3 regions of the Enterocloster sp. genome follow, and region 3 is predicted to be linked to each of the others. Evidence: predicted binding sites of a transcription regulator. Region 3 holds the regulator's gene; each other region holds the start of a gene.
What was found. Region 3 encodes NrdR, which represses ribonucleotide reductase genes. Its sites were predicted from a motif close to CACAANATNTTGTG; they were not measured.
Positions count from the first base shown of each region.

Region 1: nrdD (anaerobic ribonucleoside-triphosphate reductase) is a predicted target of NrdR. The motif match lies at 1,352-1,365, and genes of this name have one in related genera.
Region 2: ACZM6M_RS12260 (ribonucleoside triphosphate reductase) is a predicted target of NrdR. The motif match lies at 1,221-1,234, and genes of this name have one in related genera.

Region 1 is NZ_DBMACH010000014.1:5,564-7,841, reverse strand. Features, by position in the region: gene nrdD (anaerobic ribonucleoside-triphosphate reductase) at 1-1,271, opposite strand, end outside; gene hydA (dihydropyrimidinase) at 1,513-2,278, opposite strand, start outside.
Region 2 is NZ_DBMACH010000011.1:55,718-57,995, reverse strand. Features, by position in the region: gene hflX (GTPase HflX) at 1-1,182, shown strand, start outside; gene ACZM6M_RS12260 (ribonucleoside triphosphate reductase) at 1,353-2,278, shown strand, end outside.
Region 3 is NZ_DBMACH010000003.1:202,979-205,256, reverse strand. Features, by position in the region: gene aroD (type I 3-dehydroquinate dehydratase) at 99-857, opposite strand; gene nrdR (transcriptional regulator NrdR) at 1,044-1,496, shown strand; gene ACZM6M_RS04975 (YqeG family HAD IIIA-type phosphatase) at 1,515-2,036, shown strand; gene efp (elongation factor P) at 2,149-2,278, shown strand, end outside.

The sequences.
Region 1 (2,278 bases), on a different contig from region 3:
TATTTGTGGCTTCCATCTGCATTTCTCTGGGAATCCTCAACCGTCAAAAAGGAGCGGCAGCCCATGCAGGGGTATACATCCCCCTGTTTTAATTCCTTCATGATCTTTGCAGAAATATAGTCCGGAACCATCCGCTTGGCTGTACATTTTGCAGCCAGCTCTGTGAGTCCCCAGTATTTGGATTCCTCTGAAATGTTATCCTCATCCAGCACATAGATCAGCTTAGGGAATGCAGGCGTAATCCAGACGCCCTTTTCATTTTTCACACCCTGCATCCTCTGTACCAGAACCTCTTCGATGATCATGGCGAGGTCATCCCTTGTCTGTCCCTCAGGCACCTCATCCAGATACATAAATACGGTTACAAAGGGAGCCTGTCCATTACAGGTCATCAGGGTAATGAGCTGGTACTGAATGGTCTGGATTCCGCTGCGTACCTCATCTCTCAGCCTGCGCTCCGTTACCTTTGAGATAATTGCCTCATCTAAGGATTCTCCGCACTCTTTGCGCTCCTCAATCACATTTTTACGGATCTTCTGACGGCTGATATCCACAAAGGGAGCCAGATGGGCCAGCGTAAAGGACTGGCCGCCGTACTGGTTGCTGGCAACCTGGGCAACGATCTGTGTGGTTACATTGCAGGCCGTAAAAAAGCTGTGAGGCTTTTCGATCAGTGTTTCACTGATAACCGTGCCGTTCTGAAGCATATCCTCCAGATTGATAAGGTCACAGTTGTGCTCCCTCTGTGCAAAATAATCCGTATCATGGAAATGGATAATGCCCTCCTCATGGGCCCTCACGATCTCCTCCGGCAGCAGCACACGGCGGGATAAATCCTTGCTCACCTCTCCTGCCATATAATCTCTCTGAGTGGAATTGATAACCGGATTCTTATTGGAGTTCTCCTGATTGACCTCTTCATTGATATTGTCTAACAGGGACAGGATCCCGTTATCTGTGGTGTTGGACTTACGGGTCAGCTCTCTCTTATAGCGGTAGCGTACATACTTCTGTGCCACCTCATAGCCTCTCATGGCCATGATCCCGGTTTCCACCATATCCTGAATATCCTCTACATTCACTGCATGAGTGGATTCATTCACCTTATTTGCAATATTATCTGCAATGGCGATAATCTGATAGTCATTCATCTGATGAAGCCGGTCTACCTCTTCGTTTGCTTTGTGAACCGCATTTATGATCTTCTGGGAATTAAAGTCTACCTCTTCCCCATTTCTCTTAATCACATTTGTCTTAACGTCAACACTCATCCCGATCCCTCGCTTATATCTGTCATTTTATCTCATAATAATAAGCACCCCCGGTTTATTCCTTTCTCATCTGGAAAAACCACTAGATATAGTGCCGTGTACTATACTACTACAAAATCATGTGAAATGAAAGAGGAATATTGGAAAATATTAAATTCAGACAACAGCCGTTTTTCTCCCTAATAAATTGCCAAAAGCGCTGCCAGACCATCCTTTCATGGCGGCAGCGCCCGGTTTTTCCTTATTCACACAGCGAAAGCGGTTTTCTGAAAATAAAATGGCCGTCTCCCTGTTTTCCCAAAAAATGGTTATCTTTTACAATTATATTTCCCCTCTGCATTACCAGTTCAATGGAACCTCTTATCTTCATTCCTTCATAGGCAGTATAGTCCACTGCACTGTGCATATGGCTGTGAGTCAGCACCCATTCCTTTGAAGGGTCTAAAATCAGCAGGTCACCATCCGCTCCGGGCTGCAGGCAGCCTTTTTTCGGATACAGGCCGTAGATTCTTGAAGGCTGTGTACAGGCAATTTCCACCAGCTTTTCCAGACTGATCTTTCCCGTCATAACACCCTCGGAAAACAGAAGGATCATGCGTTCTTCCACTCCCGGCGCTCCATTGGGGCATTTGGTAAAGTCATCCTTTCCAAGCTGCTTTTCCTTTCCGTAATTAAACGGACAGTGATCCGTAGCCACTGCTTGGATCTCACCCTCTGCAATGCCCTTCCACAGTGCTTCACAGTCCTCCTTTGTGCGCAGAGGCGGTGACATTATATATTTTAATCCATCCTCATCCAGATACCGCTCCTCTGTCAGAACCAGGTACTGTGTACAGGTCTCCACAAAAATGTTTTTCTGTCCCTCTGCTCTGGCCTCTTTTACTGCCTCCAGACTTTCCTTACAGGATAAGTGGACAATATACACCGGCGCATCTCCAGCCAGCTTTGCCAGATAAAGCACCCGGCGCACTGCCTCTGCCTCTGCCAGATTGGGGCGGCTCTTGGCG
Region 2 (2,278 bases), on a different contig from region 3:
TCAGCTTCTCTGGATGAACTGGAAGAACTGGCTCAGACTGCGGGAGCAGTCCCCATTGCAAGGATCGTTCAGAACCGTGAAGCTGTTCATCCTGGGACCTATCTGGGAAAAGGGAAGATTTTAGAGGTTCGAGAGCTCCTGGCTGACACGGGGGCAACGGGTGTCATCTGTGATGATGAGCTTTCCCCGGCCCAGCTGCGCAATCTGGAAGATGCGCTGGATACAAAGGTCATGGACCGCACCATGGTGATCCTGGATATTTTTGCCTCCAGGGCTCATACAAGAGAAGGAAAGATCCAGGTGGAACTGGCGCAGCTGCGTTACCGGGCCATTCGTCTGGTAGGCATGAGAAATTCTCTTTCACGTCTGGGCGGCGGTATCGGAACCAGGGGACCGGGAGAGAAAAAGCTGGAGACAGACCGCCGTCTGATCCACCAGCGGATTGGCCAGTTAAAGCGGGAGCTGGAGGATGTAAAGCGCCATAGAGAGGTCACAAGGCAGCACAGGGAGAAAAATTACAGCCTGACAGCAGCCATTGTGGGATATACCAATGCGGGAAAATCCACTCTGTTAAACCGGCTGACAGGAGCAGGGATCCTGGCGGAAAACAAGCTTTTTGCGACTCTGGATCCCACTACAAGGGCCTTTGTAATGGCAGATGGACAGCAGATCCTTTTGACGGATACGGTAGGATTTATCCGTAAGCTGCCCCATCATCTGATCGATGCCTTTAAGAGTACCCTGGAGGAGGCCCGCTACAGCGATGTGATCCTCCATGTGGTGGACTGCTCCAATCCCCAGATGGATATGCAGATGCATGTGGTAAAGGAAACCTTAAGAGAACTTGAGATTGTGGATAAGACCGTGGTGACGGTGTTTAATAAGATTGACCGTTTGGAGGGAAAGGAGACGGAGCTGCTTCCCAGAGATTTTTCCTCAGACTATCAGGTGAGGATTTCCGCTAAGACAGGAGACGGGTTAAAGAATCTGGAGCAGATTCTTGGGGGCATTATTCGCAGCAGCCGGGTTTATCTGGAAAAGGTATATCCCTACAGCGGTGCGGGAAAGATTCAGACCATACGCGCCTACGGACAGCTTTTGTCCGAGGAGTATACGGAGCAGGGCATTGCAGTAAAGGCCTATGTGCCCGCAGAGCTTTTTGAAGGGCTGTACCGGGATTAAACATACCATCAGTGGCAGTATTAGAAAATATAATAAAACACAACATCTTGTTTAATATATAACATATGGCGTAGATGTTGTGTTTTTTGTGTTCCTCTGCTATAATGAAAAATACATTTCGGTTTAAGTGTAGTAGCTTGTATTTGGAATGTTGAAAGGAGTTTTGAGGTATGATCCAGGTGGTAAAGAGGGATGGGGAAACCGCTGAGTTTTGTCTGAAAAAGATAACGGAGGCAATTAAAAAGGCATTTAGGGCAACGGGGAATGAGTTTAATGATGAGATTTTAGAACTGCTTTCCCTGCGCGTGACGGCTGATTTTCAGCCCAGGATGAAGGATGGAAGCATTTCTGTGGAGGAGATCCAGGACAGCGTGGAGCATGTGCTGGAGCAGACCGGCTACACGGATGTAGCAAAGGCTTATATTCTTTACAGGAAGCAGCGGGAGAAGATCCGCAGCATGAACAGCGCTCTGCTGAACTATAAGGACGTGGTAAACAGCTATGTAAAGGTGGAGGACTGGCGTGTAAAGGAAAATTCCACAGTGACCTATTCCGTAGGCGGCCTGATCCTGAGTAATTCCGGCGCGGTGACGGCAAACTACTGGCTCAGCGAGATCTATGATCAGGAGATTGCAGATGCCCACAGAAATGCGGATATCCATATCCATGATCTTTCCATGCTCACAGGCTACTGTGCCGGCTGGTCTTTAAAGCAGCTTCTGATGGAGGGACTGGGGGGGATTCCGGGAAAGATCACCTCGGCTCCTGCAAAGCATTTGTCCGTTCTGTGCAACCAGATGGTAAATTTTTTGGGAATCATGCAGAACGAGTGGGCAGGCGCTCAGGCGTTTTCCTCCTTTGATACCTATCTGGCTCCCTTTGTAAAAGCAGACCATCTGTCCTACGGGGAGGTAAAAAAGTGTATTGAATCCTTTATTTACGGAGTAAATACCCCCAGCCGCTGGGGAACGCAGGCGCCTTTTTCCAACATCACTCTGGACTGGACTGTTCCCGATGATATGGCAGAGATGAATGCCATTGTAGGCGGCCGGGAGATGGATTTTAAATATAAGGACTGTAAGGCAGAGATGGACAT
Region 3 (2,278 bases):
GGAAACACTGACTAAAAACTAACACATTTTTTGCTGAAAGGGAAGGGGAATTACTGAAAATGAAATATATTTACTATTATAGAAATACCCTATGTCTGCTACAGATTATTATGAAGAATATCCAGCACACATTTTAGCTCTCTGGCATCGATCTGTCCGGGAGCGGATGCCTGTCCTGCCAGACCAAAAGTAAGACAGGAGCCAAAGATTTCCCCCCAGACACGGCTGATGAGCCCTGTTCCCGCCATGGCCATGGTGACTACAGGACAGGTGAGCTGGCGTCGGGCTGTAACGGTAGCTGTAAGCAGCGTAAGCACATCTTCCGGACACCGGGGCATCACGGCGATTTTTGCAATATCGGCTCCCAGCTTTTCCATGTGGCGCAGCCGTGACAGGAGTTCTCCGCAGGAGGGGGTGGAGTAAAAGTCATGACTGGAAAAAATGGTTTTTACTCCTTTTTCTTTTGCAAGAGCTGTAAGCTCTGTAATGCTGTCCGGATCAGAGAAAAGTTCGATATCGATCAGATCGATACAGCCGGAGGCGATTGCCTCCATAGCCAGTGTTTTATATTGCTGAGTCGAGGCCTGGCGCTGTCCGCCTTCTTTTGTGGTACGGAAGGTGAAAATAAGAGGCGTATTTCCCAAATGTTCTCTGAGACGGGGAAGAAGACCAGTCAGCCGCCCTTCATTAAAAATATCATTCATGTAGTCTGTCCGCCATTCCACCAGATCCGCCGGATAGGAAGAGAGCGCTTTGATCTCCTCAAAAAGAGCTTCATCCGAAGCTCCCACAAGAGGAATACAGACCTTGGGAGTGCCTTCTCCCAGACGCAGATTTCTTACATATACACAATTCATATTGATCCGCCTTTCACTGCAGTATAGTTTGTTTTTTTATTATAGCAAAAAAATTCCGATCCATCCAATGATTTTCATTGGTCTGGTTACAAAGTTCTTGCACTTGAGAAGTGTTTCGGTTAAAATAAATGCAAATAAAGACATAAATTGTCATCATTTTATATAAAGAAGGGAAGTGCAAGCCATATGAAATGCCCCTATTGTAATGAAGCAGATACGAAAGTAATTGATTCCCGTCCCGCAGACGATAACAGTTCCATCCGCAGACGCCGCCAGTGCGAGCGCTGCGGGAAGCGTTTTACAACCTATGAAAAACTGGAAACCATGCCCCTTATGGTGATTAAAAAGGATAATACCAGAGAGGCATATGACCGCTCCAAGATTGAAGCCGGTATCATCCACTCCTGCCATAAGCGCCCCGTATCTCCCCAGCAGATCGGAGTTATGATCGATGAGATTGAGAATCAGATTTTTAATCGGGAGGAGAGAGAGATATCTACTGCGGTGATCGGTGAACTGGTTATGGAAAAGCTTAAGCAGGTGGACGAGGTTGCATATGTGCGTTTTGCTTCCGTGTACAGAGAGTTTAAGGACGTGAGCACCTTTATGGAGGAGCTGGGAAAACTTCTCAAAAAATAGGAGAAAGGCAAAAGGATTATGTTTGAACCATTTTACCCTCAGGAAATTTGGGACTCCACATATGATATCCCCTTTGAAACCTGGAAGGACAGGGGGATTAAGGGCGTGATCTTTGATATTGACAATACGCTGGTGCCTCATGGCGCACCTGCCGATGAGAGAGCCATTGCTTTGTTTGAACATTTAAAAAAGCTGGGATTTAAAACCTGTCTTCTTTCTAATAATAAAGAAGCCAGAGTAAAGCCTTTTGCGTCGCAGGTGAAAAGTCCTTATATCCATAAGGGAGGAAAGCCCTCAAAGAGAGGGTATAAAAATGCCATGGCCTGTATGGGGACAGGGCCGAAGGAAACTCTCTTTGTGGGAGACCAGCTGTTTACGGACGTATATGGAGCAAACCGGGCAGGACTTAAAAGCATTCTTGTAAATCCCATTGACCCTAAAGAGGAGATACAGATCGTGCTCAAACGGTATCTGGAACGGCCTGTGCTTTATTTTTACAGAAAAAGCCGTAAAAAGAACTTGAAAAACATGGACACATAGTATAAAATATAAAAGATTAGATATACAGGGGACCGCCAAAGGCAGGTCATGCCCTGGCGGGCGCTGGAGAGAAAAGCGTCCTGTACAAAGAACGTTAAGGAGGAATATCTTTATGATATCAGCAGGCGATTTTAGAAATGGAATTACACTGGAGATCGAAGGACAGGTAGTGCAGATCCTTGAGTTCCAGCACGTTAAACCAGGCAAGGGCGCTGCTTTCGTACGTACCAAGTTAAAAAATG